Regions from separate parts of the Agrobacterium sp. CG674 genome, predicted to be linked through region 3. Evidence: predicted binding sites of a transcription regulator. Region 3 holds the regulator's gene; each other region holds the start of a gene.
The links. Region 3 encodes PhoB, which activates phosphate uptake and scavenging genes when phosphate is short. Its sites were predicted from a motif close to TGTCATNNANCTGTCAT; they were not measured.
Positions count from the first base shown of each region.

Region 1 (3,831 bases), 300 kb from region 3:
TCAAAAGCCGCTTATGCGGACTTCTTGTCGTCCTTGATTTCCTCGTAGTCTGCGTCAACGACGTCGTCCTTATGACCTTCGCCAGCGCCTTCGCCGCCTTCAGCCTGCTGGGCTTCGTAGACAGCCTGACCGAGCTTCATCGAGACTTCCATAAGGGTCTGGGTCTTGGCCTGAATGTCATCGGCATCCGGCTCGGACGCTTCGACAGACACCTTCAGCGCAGCGATGGCATCTTCGATGGCCTTGCGGTCGGTTTCGGAAACCTTGTCGCCATATTCCTTCACCGACTTCTCGGAGGAGTGGATCAGGCTTTCGGCCTGGTTCTTGGCTTCCACACCGGCGCGACGCTTCTTGTCGGCTTCGGCATTGGCTTCGGCGTCCTTCACCATCTTGTCGATGTCGGCGTCAGACAGACCACCAGATGCCTGGATGCGGATCTGCTGCTCCTTGCCGGTGCCCTTGTCCTTGGCCGATACCTGCACGATGCCGTTGGCGTCGATATCGAAGGTAACTTCGATCTGCGGAACGCCGCGTGGCGATGGTGGCAGGCCAACGAGGTCGAACTGGCCGAGAAGCTTGTTGTCCTGCGCCATTTCGCGCTCGCCCTGGCTGACGCGAATGGTCACGGCAGACTGGTTGTCTTCAGCGGTCGAGAAGGTCTGGCTCTTCTTGGTCGGGATCGTCGTGTTACGGTCGATCAGACGTGTGAAGACGCCACCCAGCGTTTCGATGCCAAGCGACAGAGGCGTTACGTCGAGAAGCAGAACGTCCTTGACGTCACCCTGCAGAACGCCAGCCTGAATGGCCGCGCCCATGGCAACGACTTCATCAGGGTTCACGCCCTTGTGGGGTTCCTTGCCAAACAGCTGCTTGACGATTTCCTGAACCTTCGGCATGCGGCTCATGCCGCCTACCAGCACGACTTCGTCGATTTCAGCGGCAGTGACGCCTGCATCCTTCAACGCTGCCTTGCACGGCGCAACAGTGCGCTGAACCAGGTCATCGACCAGGTTTTCGAACTTGGCGCGTGTCAGCTTCAGCGTCAGGTGCTTTGGACCTGTTGCGTCTGCGGTGATGAAGGGCAGGTTGATTTCTGTCTGCTGCGAAGAAGACAGCTCGATCTTTGCCTTTTCAGCCGCTTCCTTCAGGCGCTGAAGCGCAAGCTTGTCGCCCTTGAGGTCAATGCCCTGATCCTTCTTGAATTCGCCAGCCAGATACTCGACCAGACGCATGTCGAAGTCTTCGCCGCCAAGGAACGTATCGCCGTTGGTGGACTTCACTTCGAAGACGCCGTCGCCGATTTCCAGAACGGAAATATCGAAGGTACCGCCGCCCAAGTCGTATACGGCAATGGTCTTGCCTTCGGTCTTGTCGAGGCCGTAAGCCAATGCGGCAGCCGTTGGCTCGTTGATGATGCGCAGAACTTCAAGACCGGCGATGCGGCCTGCATCCTTGGTTGCCTGGCGCTGCGCGTCATTGAAGTAGGCGGGAACGGTGATGACGGCCTTCTCGACCTTTTCGCCGAGGTAGGATTCAGCCGTTTCCTTCATCTTCTGAAGAATCATGGCAGAGATCTGCGAAGGGGAATAACCCTTGCCCTGTGCCTGTACCCAGGCGTCGCCATTGTCACCCCGGACGATATCGAACGGAACGAGGCCCTTGTCCTTTTCAACGGTCGGGTCTTCGTAACGGCGACCGATAAGGCGCTTTACGGCAAAGAGAGTGTTGGTTGGATTGGTGACAGCCTGACGCTTAGCAGGCTGGCCGACCAGACGCTCGCCATCGTCGCTGAATGCAACCATGGAAGGGGTCGTGCGTGCACCTTCTGCGTTTTCAATAACTTTGGTGTCCTTGCCGTCCATCACTGCAACGCAGGAATTGGTCGTGCCAAGGTCGATACCGATTACTTTTGCCATTTTTCTTCTCTCCTTGAAGCGAATTGTCGGAACCCCGGGAGGCATTCCACTGACAACTCCTTGACTTGGATGGTCTTCCGGTTTGGGCAGCATTTCTGCTGGTCTGCGGGGTATATAAGGAGCGATTTTTCTGCCTGCAAGGCGATACCGCTGCTGAGGGGCGCAAAAATGAAGAAATGAAGCCTTCATAACCAATTGAGGCACCCCCATACCGGCGCACCGCATCGCAATGCCGAAAACTTCGCCCTTTCAGCGCCCGAAGCAATGTGGCGTGAACCGTCACGTCGTTGTCATGCACCTTGCCTATAGGCGTGTACATCTTCAACGAAACACCCATCCCGCGAGGTTCTCATGCGCCAATTTCTCGCCATGCTTGTTGCAACCACCGTTCTTGCCGGTGCTGCCCAGGCCGCGACCGTCTATCCCCTGGATCGTGCCACGATCCTGACCGGCTCGCCTTTCGACTTCAAGGTCGAGTTCAAGAGCGTGGTCAAGGCCGATGACATCAAGATCATGGTCAATGGTCAGGATTACAAGGCTGTGTTCGGCGCTGACGTGACATTTGTTGCGGAAGAAAAGGGCAAGGAAGACAAGATCCTCGGTTCGGCCGTTACGCTCCGCGGCCTCAAGATTGCAAAGGCTGGCGATTATAAGGTCGAAGTTTCTGCCGGTTCTGAAACCAAGAATGTCACCTGGACCGTTTACGGCACGCCGGAAGCACCAAAGGCAAAGAACATCATTTTCCTTCTGGGTGATGGCCTTTCCGTTGCGCACCGCACCGCTGCCCGCATCATGTCCAAGGGCATGACCGAAGGCAAGGCGAACGGTCGCCTCAACATGGACGAGATGGACCGCATGGCTTTCATCGGCACGTCGTCCACGGAAGCCATCGCGACCGATAGCGCCAACACCATGTCTGCCTACATGACCGGCCACAAGGCTCCTGTGAACGCTCTTGGCGTTTATGGCGACCGCACGCCTTCCAGCCTTGACGACCCGAAGGTCGAAACGCTGGGTGAGGCCCTGCGCCGCCAGACGAAGAAGTCCATCGGCATCGTGACCACATCCGAATTACAGGATGCGACGCCTGCGGCCATCGTTTCCCACACCCGCAAGCGCGCCGACAAGGCGGAAATCACCGGCATGATGCTGGACGTGAAGCCAGACGTGGCTCTCGGTGGCGGTTCGGCCTATTTCCTCGGCAAGGAAACACCCGGTTCCAAGCGCAAGGACGACAAGGACTATATCAAGCTGTTCAAGGATGCAGGCTACACGCTCGCAACCAACAAGACAGAACTTGAAAAGGCTGAAGGTTCCAACACCGGCAAGCTTCTTGGGCTGTTCCACACCGGCAACATGGACACGCTTCTCGACCGCGACTTCCTCAAGAAGGGCACTGTCGAGAAGTTTCCAAACCAGCCAGGCCTCGTCGATATGACCAAGGCAGCGCTCGGTGAACTGTCCAAGAACCCGGACGGTTTCTTCCTGATGGTCGAAGCGGCCAACATCGATAAAATGTCCCACCCGCTGGATTGGGACCGCGCCGTCATGGACACCATCGAATTCGACAAGGCCGTTGGCGTTGCCCGTGAATTCGCGGCCAAGAATCCGGATACGCTGATCGTCGTTACCGGCGACCACGCCCATGGCGTTTCCATCATCGGCACTGTCGATGACGAAAAGCCGGGCGATGAAATGCGCGCCAAGGTCGGCACCTATGCCGAAGCCGGTTTCCCGAACTATGAAGACAAAAACAATGATGGCTATCCTGACCGGATCGACGTCAGCCGTCGCCTGTTCCTGAGCGCCAATAATGGTCCTGACCATTACGAAACATTCCGTCCGAAGATGGATGGTCCTTTCGTTCCGGCAATCCAGAACGAAAAGAAGGAATATATCGCCAACGAAGCCTACA
Region 1 is NZ_JBNWDZ010000001.1:62,797-66,627, reverse strand. Features, by position in the region: gene dnaK (molecular chaperone DnaK) at 12-1,916, opposite strand; gene ACQZ51_RS00310 (alkaline phosphatase) at 2,268-3,831, shown strand, end outside.
Region 1: the regulator PhoB is predicted to act here: its motif matches at 2,194-2,210, upstream of ACQZ51_RS00310 (alkaline phosphatase).

Region 2 (3,831 bases), on a different contig from region 3:
TCCATGGCTTCAGACAGGGCTTCCGCACCGCCCAGCACATGCAGGCCATCTGCCTTCACGCGGCTTGCCGTGCGGCTATCGCCAGCCACCAGTGCAGCAGCCCCTGCCTCCTGGACGATGGGAACCAGCGTCTCGGCCAACTTCTGGAAGGTCGCGTCGTCAAGACCATATTGCGGAATGATGACGGAGGCGACATCGCCGCCACGCAGCGCATCTTGCAGCGTCTTTGCCTGATGGTCGGCATCATCATGCGCAGGCACGATCAGAACGAGGCGGCAACGGTTTTTGGGTGCAGACATCGGTTTTTCCATTTTCCGCAGACAGAACGCTTCTCGCGCAATCTGCACTCGTTTTCATATAGCAATTCCGATAGACCGGACAGGCGAAAGGATCAACCTTCATCCATGCTGCATGATTTTCATTTTTTTCTCGTCGCCATCCCTGCTGTCATCCTCGTTGGCCTTTCCAAAGGCGGGCTGGGCGGCGCGCTGGCATTGATGGGCGTGCCTTTGATGTCATTGGCCGTGCCACCGGTGCAGGCGGCGGCGATCTTTTTGCCGATCCTCGTGGTCATGGATCTGGTCGCGCTGATGGCATGGCGCAAATACAATCACCGCCAGACGCTGCTGCTTATGCTGCCGGGTGCAATTGCAGGGATTACGCTGGGTTGGGCGATGTCCAGCATGATTTCAGCCGATGCCATGCGCCTTGTCGTGGCAAGCGTCACCATCATCTTTGTCATCCGCTATTTCTTCGAGGCTTATCGCACCGCGCGCGGCGGGCAGGAAGCGCCAGCCAAAGCCCAGAGCCCCGTGAAGGCGACCATCTGGTCCAGCCTTTCGGGCTATGCCAGCTTCGTGGCGCATGCGGGCGGGCCGCCTTTCCAGATCTACGTGCTGCCGCTGAAACTGGACCCGAAGGTCTATACCGGCATGAGCGTTCGCTTCTTCGCCATCATGAATGCGATCAAGCTCATTCCTTATTTTGCGCTGGGCGCGCTTGATTCCGCAAACCTCACGACATCCGCCATGCTGTTGCCGGTTGCCATGGTGGCAACCTTTGCCGGGGCAAAAGTGGTGAAATACATGAAGCCGGCGATCTTTTATCCGCTGATGTACGCCATGGCCTTTCTGGCGGCGCTGAAGCTTCTGTGGGATGGGCTACCAATCTAGCCACGGTAAGCCAAACAAAAGGCCCTGATCGCGGTAGCAATCAGAGCCGGGCTTTCAGGCTGCGACGTAAACGATACTGACGTCAGGCAACAAAGATTTTAGGCGATTAATGCTTGGTGGAGGCTTGTAGCCTCTGCATTTCATCCTTCAGGCGCAGTTTCTTGCGTTTAAGATCCACAATCTGCCGATCATCTGAGGAGGGAGAAGCCAATACGGTTTCGAGCTCCTCCTCAAGAGCACCGTGTTTCTTTTCCAGCGATGCAATATGAGCCTGAATGGTCATGCGGCACGTCCTTCCTTGTTGAACCTACCTCCAGCGCTCCATCGCTGGAGTTTCAGGTTTACGACACCAATGTGACATGGAACGCCCCGCTTGTCGAAGGCGAAATGAAGGCCATAGTGGGGCAATTTGGTTGTTAGGGAAACTTCCCGTTACCGTGATTTGATGGTACAGGCACCAAGACCGAAAACAAAATGGCCGGATGGCGGTCCGGTTGTCTCAAAATGGGGAAGAATAGAGATGCCCGACCAGGATCAGGCCGACGTTCGGCTGGTGCTTGCGCGACTTCGCCAGGAACACGAAGATTACGATGCGGCAATCAACGCCATGATGCAGACCAACTGCGAAGCGTTGCGCATTCAGCGCATGAAGAAGAAGAAGCTGATCATCAAAGACAAGATGACCCAGATCGAAGACCAGATTATTCCTGATATTATTGCCTGATACGGAGATTACCGTTGAGCACAGAAACACCGCCCGTCGCCATCATCATGGGTAGCCAGTCCGACTGGGAAACCATGAAAAACGCCGCAGATACGCTGGATGCGCTGGATGTGGAATATGAAGCGCGCATCATTTCCGCCCACCGCACGCCAGAGCGCATGTTCAGCTTTGCCAGCGGCGCGCGCGACGAAGGCTTCAAGGTCATCATCGCAGGTGCCGGTGGCGCAGCCCACCTGCCCGGCATGACAGCCGCACTGACGCCCCTGCCGGTTTTTGGCGTTCCCGTTCAATCAAAAACCATGTCGGGTCAGGATAGTCTCTATTCCATCGTGCAGATGCCCGCCGGCATTCCCGTCGGCACGCTGGCCATCGGCCGTGCAGGCGCCATCAACGCAGCCCTTCTGGCCGCAGCCGTTCTCGCCCTGTCGGACGAGGATCTGGCAGACCGGCTGGACGAATACCGCGCCCGCCAGACAGCGGCCATTGCAGAATATCCGCTGGATACGCCGCAATGACCTCGAAACATCAAGGGAAATCCGGGACCATCGGTATCATCGGCGGTGGTCAGCTGGCGCGCATGCTGGCCATGGCTGCCGCCCGCCTCAACTTCCGCACCATCGTGCTGGAACCGCAGGCCGATTGTCCGGCAGCACAGGTCTGCAATCGGCAGATCGTGGCCGCCTATGATGACGAGACGGCGCTGGCCGAACTTGCCAGCGTTTGCGACGTCGTGACCTATGAGTTCGAGAATGTGCCCGTCGTGGCCGCACAGACGCTGTCGGCGTCTGTTCCCGTCTACCCGCCACCGCAGGCGCTCAGCGCCTCGCAGGACCGGCTGACGGAAAAGCGCTTCCTCAATGATTGCGGCATTCCGACCGCCGGTTTCCGGCCAGTGGACGATCAGGCAAGCCTTGAAGCCGCCGTTGTGGAGTTTGGCGGCAAGGGCGTGCTGAAGACCCGCCGCATGGGATATGACGGCAAGGGCCAGCGGGTGTTCAAGGGTGGTGAAGACCTGACCGGCATCTTCGAGGCGATGGGTGGCGTTGCCCTCATCCTCGAAAGCTTTGTGCCCTTCGAGCGTGAAATCTCCATCATTGCCGCCCGCTTTGCCGATGGCACCGTGACCTGCTACGACCCTGCCGAAAACGTGCATCTTTCCGGCATTCTCCACACCTCCACCGTTCCGGCCAATCTTTCCGATTCTGCCAGAGCCGTGGCCGAGGAATCCGCCCAGAAACTGCTGGCTGCGCTGGATTATGTCGGTGTTGTCGGTATCGAGTTCTTTGTTCTCAGCGATGGATCGCTGGTCGCAAACGAGATCGCGCCGCGTGTGCACAATACCGGCCACTGGACGGAAGCGGCCTGCGTGGTTTCGCAGTTCGAACAGCACATTCGCGCCGTGGCGGGGCTTGCTCCCGGCTCCACACAGCGGCATTCCGATTGTGTGATGACCAACCTGATTGGCGACGACATCAACGATGTGCCGGGCTGGCTGGCAAAAGAGGATTGCCTTGTGCATCTCTATGGCAAGACAGAAGCGCGCGCAGGCCGCAAGATGGGCCATGTTACGCAGGTAACGAGCCCCGGAAAACCAAGTCTTTCCCGGCAAAATATGCCTTAATGTGTTGACAGGCTGGGACTGACGGGGTATTTGCCAGCCAACCGAAAAAAGCGCGCCCTCGTAGCGCGTTTTTGATTGTTGAGATATGCGTGGCAAGAAGCGTCACGCCAAACTGCGGACCAGAAAAATGAAAATCAAGAACTCGCTTAAAGCGCTTAAGGCCCGTCACCGCGACAACCGTCTGGTTCGCCGTAAGGGCCGCGTCTACATCATCAACAAGATGAACCCACGTTTCAAGGCTCGTCAGGGCTGATTAACGTTTGCATCTGTGCCCGTCTCGTCGTGGCGGATCACATTGTTGATAGACTGCAAAA
Region 2 is NZ_JBNWDZ010000002.1:236,325-240,155, reverse strand. Features, by position in the region: gene ACQZ51_RS06330 (thiamine phosphate synthase) at 1-299, opposite strand, end outside; gene ACQZ51_RS06325 (sulfite exporter TauE/SafE family protein) at 405-1,172, shown strand; gene ACQZ51_RS06320 (YdcH family protein) at 1,279-1,455, opposite strand; gene ACQZ51_RS06315 (YdcH family protein) at 1,693-1,896, shown strand; gene purE (5-(carboxyamino)imidazole ribonucleotide mutase) at 1,944-2,411, shown strand; gene ACQZ51_RS06305 (5-(carboxyamino)imidazole ribonucleotide synthase) at 2,408-3,517, shown strand; gene ykgO (type B 50S ribosomal protein L36) at 3,645-3,770, shown strand.
Region 2: the regulator PhoB is predicted to act here: its motif matches at 1,516-1,532, upstream of ACQZ51_RS06320 (YdcH family protein).

Region 3 (3,831 bases):
TCACGCTCGATGAGGACGATGTCTACGATCCAGCGATCGACGTGGTGGAGTTGCGCGCGCGTGTCGGCATGGTGTTCCAGAAGCCGAACCCGTTCCCGAAGACAATCTATGAAAACATTGCCTATGGTCCACGCATTCACGGTCTTGCCCGCAGCAAGGCCGATATGGACCAGATCGTAGAGGCCAGCCTTCAGAAGGCCGGCCTGTGGAACGAAGCCAAGGATCGCCTGCACGAATCCGGTACCGGCCTGTCCGGCGGTCAGCAACAACGCCTTTGCATTGCCCGCGCCATCGCCGTTTCGCCTGAAGTCATTCTGATGGACGAGCCCTGCTCGGCGCTCGACCCCATCGCAACGGCAAAGGTCGAGGAGCTGATCCACGAGTTGCGCAGCAATTTCACGATCGTCATCGTCACGCACTCCATGCAGCAGGCGGCGCGCGTGTCTCAGCGCACGGCCATGTTCCACCTCGGCCATCTGGTTGAGGAAAATGATACCGACAAGATGTTCACCAACCCGGATGACCAGCGCACACAGGACTACATCATGGGTCGCTTCGGCTGATCCTGCCCTCTGTCGTGTCATAGCATCCACGCCACCCCGCCTGAGCCTTTGCGAGCTTGGCGGGTGGCGTCATCTAACTGGAGAATTCGAACATGCCGACACCAAACCATATCATGTCCGCCTATGATGACGAGTTGAAGTTCCTGACCCGCCGGATCGCCGAAATGGGTGGCCTTGCCGAACAGATGTGCGCCGACGCCGTGCGTGCGCTGGTCAATTCGGACTCGGCCCTGGCGCAGAAGGTGATTTCTGATGACACCATTCTCGATCACGCCGAGCGCGAAATTGGCGACAAGGCGATCGTGACGATAGCCAAGCGCCAGCCCATGGCTGCCGACCTGCGCGAAGTCATCGGAACGCTGCGCATCGCCGCTGATCTGGAGCGCGTTGGCGACCTTGGCAAGAACACAGCCAAGCGCGTTCTCGCTGTTGCCGGCACAGGCGTTCCACGCAAGCTGGCCCGTGGTATCGAGCATCTCTCCGAGCTTGCTCTGGTTCAGCTCAAGGAAGTTCTTGATGTCTATTCCACCCGTTCGGTTGAAAAGGCGCAGGCCATCCGCGAACGCGACGAGGAAATCGACGCGATGTACACATCGCTGTTCCGCGAATTGCTGACCTACATGATGGAAGATCCGCGCAACATCACCACCTGCACGCATCTCCTGTTCTGCGCCAAGAACATTGAGCGCATTGGCGACCATGCGACCAACATCGCGGAAACCATCTACTACATGGCCACTGGCAACCAGCCCGAGGGCGACCGCCCGAAGGACGATAGTTCCAACATGCTTGGTGCAGTGACCGAGTGAATTCTCTATACGACTGGCGGAGTCTCTAGCCATGGTGCCCAAAATCGCAGTTGTCGAAGATGAAGAAGCCTTGAGCGTTCTTCTTCGTTACAATCTGGAATCCGAAGGTTACGACGTGGATACCATTCCGCGTGGTGACGAAGCGGAAATCCGCTTGCAGGAACGCACGCCGGATCTGTTGATCCTCGACTGGATGCTTCCAGGCGTTTCTGGCATCGAGCTTTGCCGTCGTTTGAGAATGCGCCCGGAAACCGAGCGGCTGCCGATCATCATGTTGACGGCGCGTGGCGAAGAAAGCGAACGCGTGCGTGGTCTGGCCACGGGTGCGGATGACTACGTCGTCAAGCCGTTTTCAACGCCAGAGCTGATGGCGCGGGTCAAGGCCATGTTGCGCCGCGCCCGGCCAGAGGTTCTGTCCTCCGTGCTGAAATGCGGTGATATCGAGCTGGACCGCGAAACGCATCGCGTTCACCGCAAGGCCCGCGAAGTACGGCTTGGACCAACCGAGTTTCGTCTTCTCGAGTTCCTCATGGTGTCACCCGGCCGCGTCTTTTCGCGCTCCCAGCTTCTCGATGGTGTCTGGGGTCACGATATCTACGTGGATGAGCGCACGGTGGACGTTCATGTCGGGCGCCTGCGCAAGGCACTCAACTTCTCTAGCATGCAGGATGTGATCCGCACCGTGCGTGGTGCCGGATATTCCATGGAAGCCTGACCAGGCCTCGGGGCTAGAACGCTTCTGTATGGCGTCAAAATCTCATGCACCGCTCCCACAAGGGGCGGTGTTTTGCGTTTGGTGCAATGGATATCAATGCGTTAGCTGGGGCAGATCGTGCCAACGACCGGCGTGACCTGCACAGCTTCTGAGTGTTGATTTTAAGTTTCTGTAATTTAAAGTTTGACTCATAGGCCGGAAGGCTCTATGTATTGGTCATCGATATTTTGCTTGCTGAGCTTTGGTTACCGCGCGATTAGCACCGCGCTTTGAACTAACCCTTCCTTTCAAAAAAATCGCTACACCGCACACAGGACTCACGTTCTGTGACTTATAACTTATGCTTTGAAAGGGTTCATTATGACCACAGGCACAGTAAAATGGTTTAACTCCACCAAGGGCTTCGGCTTCATTCAGCCAGACAACGGCGGCGCCGATGCATTCGTGCACATTTCCGCTGTTGAGCGTGCAGGCATGCGCGAAATCGTAGAAGGCCAGAAGCTTTCCTACGATCTCGAGCGGGACAACAAGTCCGGCAAGATGTCTGCCTGCAATCTCCAGGCTGCTTAATACGGGTATCGACTTTCCTTTGACCACGGATGTACTGGCATTGTCGAAAGTTTGAGACCACCGAGGTCAGGCATGTTGCCTGGCCTTTTTTTATGCCGCAAGTCGGCCACATGCTTGGACGTATTGCATTCTTATATGCAAGAATACGCTTCGAGCCGTGAATGCGTATCGCTCTATCCATAAATCGATTCCGGTTTTCAGTGCGATGCGATAGGAGAAAATTCCATGTCAGACGCTCACAGCAAATCCCGCAAGCAGGCCGAAATTGCTTTCGGAGCGACGCAATCGCAGTTTTTTGCCCGCGGCAAAGCGGTCGATGAGTTGAACTCGATTGCGAGCGCCCGTGATGAAAAGACCCTCAGGCTGCGGGAAGCGCGTCTTGCGAAAGAACTGGAAGACAGCTTGAAGCCCGCAGTTATCCCAACCAAACGCGCCAAAAAAACCTGATCCCTGATCGGTATGACGCATCAACTGGAATAGAGATTTGAGAAACACTAGAAATATCAAGAACAACGAAGTTTCCGAACGTCGCGGCGCTGCTGCCGAGGCAAAGGCCGCTCTTTTGAAGGCCTATCGCGAAGCCAAGGAAGCCGCGGCTCCCACGCTCGAAGCCAAGCAGGCCGAGCAGATTGCCGTTGCCGAAGCCCGCAGAGCCCGCCAGGCCGAGCGTGACCAGCAGAAGCGCGAAGAAAAATTGCGCCTGGAAGAAGAGGCCGCGCTACGCGCAGCTGAACTCGAAGCTGCTGCAAACGCTGAGGAAAATGAACGCAAGGCGGCGGAAAAAAATCGTATCGCTCGCGTCGTCGAAGACGAAGCAGCCCGCAAGGCAGAACGCGATCGTCGCTATGCCAACCGCAAGGCCCGCCAGGGCTAAGCTTGAAGCCATGATCCTGCAGCCGTTCAATCGAAGGGCTGCGATCATCCGCTGCGAATGCTGTGCGGAGTGCGAAAGCCATAAGGCGCTTCGCACCCTTGCCGCATATGGGATCAGCCATGCCGCCGCATTTCGGTGCAGCGCCGCATGATCCCGAGGCTCTGAATGCCGTGACGTCTGGCCGCTCTTGCTGCCCCAAAGTCCTCTTACCGGTACGCCGGTTCAATCCCCGATGACAAACTGACAAATCAATCGCCATCTCCTTGGTGAAGCCTTCGCCTGTGCACCTTTGCGCTGACG
Region 3 is NZ_JBNWDZ010000001.1:364,702-368,532, forward strand. Features, by position in the region: gene pstB (phosphate ABC transporter ATP-binding protein PstB) at 1-563, shown strand, start outside; gene phoU (phosphate signaling complex protein PhoU) at 656-1,372, shown strand; gene phoB (phosphate regulon transcriptional regulator PhoB) at 1,404-2,087, shown strand; gene ACQZ51_RS01810 (cold-shock protein) at 2,448-2,657, shown strand; gene ACQZ51_RS01815 (hypothetical protein) at 2,883-3,104, shown strand; gene ACQZ51_RS01820 (DUF6481 family protein) at 3,142-3,531, shown strand.

Region 4 (3,831 bases), on a different contig from region 3:
CAGACCCATAAATCCGTTTCGGTTTCTGGGGCAATGCTGTAGGTTAACATAAAATACGTGCAGGGAGGGCAAGGAGGAAAGCAATGTCTGTGCAAGTCTGGCTCGTGTTCTGCTTGGCCTGTGCCATTCTTTTCACACTGCCCTCACTCATCTCGTTCAAGGTCGCCAGCTACGCTTCCATTCGTGGCAAGCGCGCCACGGTCGCTGCCGTCTCAGGCGCAACGCTTGGCATCGTCACCACCGTCACCGCCGCGTCCATCATCGTGGTCGGCGTCGAGCTGATGCCGTCGTCTCTCATCGATATCCTGCGCTGGACCGGAACCGCATGGCTGATGCTGTTCGTTCTCTGGACAATCGCCACCCCCGCTGCCCGTGAAGCCAATGCCGATAACGACAATCTGCGCGGAAAATCCTTCGGCACCGTGTTTTCCGATTGCTTCGTGACGGCTGCCCTGCGCCTGCGCTATTTCGGCTTTTTCGTCGCCTTCCTCATGCAGTTTTTGAACGGCACACGCGATGTGGCTGAAATGGTCACGCAGATGCAGGCTGTCCTTCTTCTCATCGCGCTTGTCTGCCTCAGCCTGCAGGCGGTATTCGCACGCTTTACTATCACATCCGTGCGGCGCATGTCTGTTTCCAAAAAGCCGGCGAATTCAAAGCGTAAGAGCTTTATTGCCGGTCGCGCCGTCACGGCGGGATACCGCAAAATCGCTGCATAAGAATTTGCTACTCAGTCCCCGCTTGCCCGAAACCTTACGATAGGTTAATGATCGCGCCACAGGGACTGCCCGTTTCGCTTGAATCTGGGCTTGAGACCGGCAGTGCAGTTAAAGGCGGCAGAATGAAAATTTCAGGCAATTTTCGTCGAAAATCGGCGCTGTTTCTGTCGTCCACCATGGGCGTGGCGCTCACACTGGCAGGATGCACCAGCGTCGAATACAGCCCCCGCCCGCAGATGACAGCGGTTACACCAGCATCTGAAAATACCGCCAGCCAAACACCCGCTACCACGCAGGAAGCTTCAGCACAGCCCGCTTCCGCCACCACCACAGCATCAGCAACGGCGCCCGCAGCTCCTCAGCTTGCCGCAGCAACCACCACCAATCCATTGCCGGCCGCCACCGCCCTCAAGGGTGGCCGCGTCGCACTTCCCCCAGCGTCCGAAATTGCAGCCGCAGCAGCCATCAGCGCGCAAATGCAGCCCCCTGTCACGCCGGTAGCACTTGCTGCACCAGCCGCAACAACCTCTGCCGCCGCAGCCGTCACCCAGCAGGCCGCTACCAGCGCCGCTCTTCCTCAGGTCGTCGCCCTCAAGGGTGGTTTTCCGGCAGCGCCAAGCGCGCCAGGCACACCCTCAGCGGCCGCCATTCCGCTGACGGAAGAAATGATGAAGCAGCAGAGCGTCATTCCTGTGCCAAAGCCGCAAGGCGCGATGTTGGCCTATGCGTCTGCTCCGCAAAACGCAGCCCTTGCCGCCATCAGCACCCGCGAAGGTCTAACAACATCTCCATTGGCCACCGCCCTGGGTGGACGTCAGCAGCTCAGCGGTCTCATTACCAAATATGCAACGATGTACGATGTGCCGGAAGATCTGGTCCACCGTGTGGTCATGCGTGAAAGCCGTTACAATCCGCGCGCCATCAACGGCGGCCACTTCGGCCTGATGCAGATCAAGCACGCCACAGCCCGCTCCATGGGCTTCGATGGCCCGGCCTCCGGCCTCTTCGACGCAGAAACCAACCTGAAATATGCTGTGAAATACCTGCGCGGCGCATGGATGGTGGCCGATAACGACCGCGACAATGCGGTTCGCCTCTATGCGCGCGGCTATTATTACGACGCCAAGCGCAAGGGCATGCTGCACGTTCTGCGCAAGTAATCCTGCCGCTCCATATTTCTGCATCTCCCCACAGGTCGGGAGATCGGTTCTTCGCATCCTCTCAGCCATTGACCGCCGGTCTCCCCATCCGTGGGGAAGGCGTTCTGTTGCGTAAATCTACGCCCGGCTTGCCCATACACACCCGTCATCAAACTGTTGCGTCCCGCCGCTAAACGCCTCTGAACCGAATGAGAGGTGGAATCAGATGACGAGTGTGGCGCCAAAGACCGGTTTCAGCAAAAACGTTAAGCTCAAGAGTGCCCTCCTCCAGCACAAGGCCCTGTCCACCAGCGGCCTTTCGGAACGCCTCTTCGGCGTGTTGTTCTCCGGTCTGGTCTACCCGCAGATCTGGGAGGATCCTGATGTCGATATGCGCGCCATGGAGCTGCGCGATGGCCACAGCATCGTCACCATCGGTTCCGGCGGCTGCAACGTTCTGGCCTATCTCTCCCGCAATCCATCGCGCATCGATGTGGTTGATCTCAATCCCCATCACATTGCGCTCAACAAGCTGAAACTGGCCGCATTCCGGCACCTTCCCAACCATGGCGATGTCGTTCGCCAGTTCGGCGTGGCTGATGTGCGCTCCAACAGCTCCGGTTATGACCGCTTCATCGCCCCCAATCTGGATGCGCAGACCCGCGCCTATTGGTCCAAGCGCACCTTGAGTGGCCGCCGCCGCATCACTGTCTTTGATCGCAATATCTACCGCACTGGCCTTCTGGGCCGCTTCATTGGCGTCGGCCACGTGCTGGCGCGCCTGCACGGCGTGAAGCTGACGGATATGGCCAATGCCCGCTCCATGGATGAGCAGCGCCAGTTCTTCGATCAGAAGGTCGCCCCCCTGTTCGATAAGCCAATGATCCGCTGGCTGACGAAGCGCAAGAGCTCGCTCTTCGGCCTCGGCATTCCGCCACGCCAGTATGATGAGTTGGCAAGCCTGTCGCACGGCAACACCATTGCCCCAGTTCTGCGCCAGCGCCTTGAGAAGCTCGCCTGCGATTTTCCGCTGAAGGAGAATTACTTCGCCTGGCAGGCCTTTGCGCGCCGCTACCCGCAGTCCCAGGAAGGCAATTTGCCGGATTATCTGCGCAGCGATTATTACGAAGCCATCCGCGAAAACGCCTCGCGCGTCTCAGTCCACCACGCCACCTTCACCGAGCTATTGGCCTCCAAGCCAGCCTCCTCGGTAGACCGTTACGTGCTTCTGGATGCGCAGGACTGGATGACAGATACGCAGATCAACGAATTGTGGTCGCAGATCAGCCGCACAGCGGCACCAGACGCCCGCGTCATCTTCCGCACCGCCGCTGAGAAGAGTGTCATCGAAGGCCGCCTGTCGCCTGACATCAGCGCGCAATGGACCTATCTGGCCGAACGTTCGCAGGAGCTGAACGCAAGTGATCGCTCCGCCATCTATGGCGGCTTCCACATCTATCAGAGGGCACAGGCATGAAGAGCATCGGCGATCACATCAGCCTTGGTGATGTCAACCACGCCAACCTCATGGACAAGATGTACCGCAACCAGCGGCACATCTATGATCTGACGCGCAAATACTACCTTCTGGGCCGCGATACGACCATCGCCAAACTCGATGTTCCCGTGGATGGCACTCTACTGGAAGTCGGCTGCGGCACAGGGCGCAACCTTTTGCGCGCCGCGAAACATTTTCCAAGCGCAAAGCTCTATGGTCTGGATATCTCGTCGGAAATGCTGACCACCGCCAGCGAGAACTTCGGCAGCCACCGCGAGCGCCCCATTCTGCGTGTGTCTGATGCCACCACCTTCAAGCTATCAGAATTTGGCCGCGCCACCGGTTTTGACCGGATCATGATTTCCTATGCGGTCTCGATGATCCCGGATTGGGAAAAGGCCGTGGAACGTGCCTTGTTGGCACTGGCACCAGGCGGCTCCCTGCACATCGTGGATTTCGGCCAGCAGGAGCATTT
Region 4 is NZ_JBNWDZ010000002.1:654,955-658,785, reverse strand. Features, by position in the region: gene ACQZ51_RS08290 (LysE family translocator) at 84-719, shown strand; gene ACQZ51_RS08285 (transglycosylase SLT domain-containing protein) at 842-1,879, shown strand; gene ACQZ51_RS08280 (DUF3419 family protein) at 2,085-3,335, shown strand; gene ACQZ51_RS08275 (class I SAM-dependent methyltransferase) at 3,332-3,831, shown strand, end outside.
Region 4: the regulator PhoB is predicted to act here: its motif matches at 2,023-2,039, upstream of ACQZ51_RS08280 (DUF3419 family protein).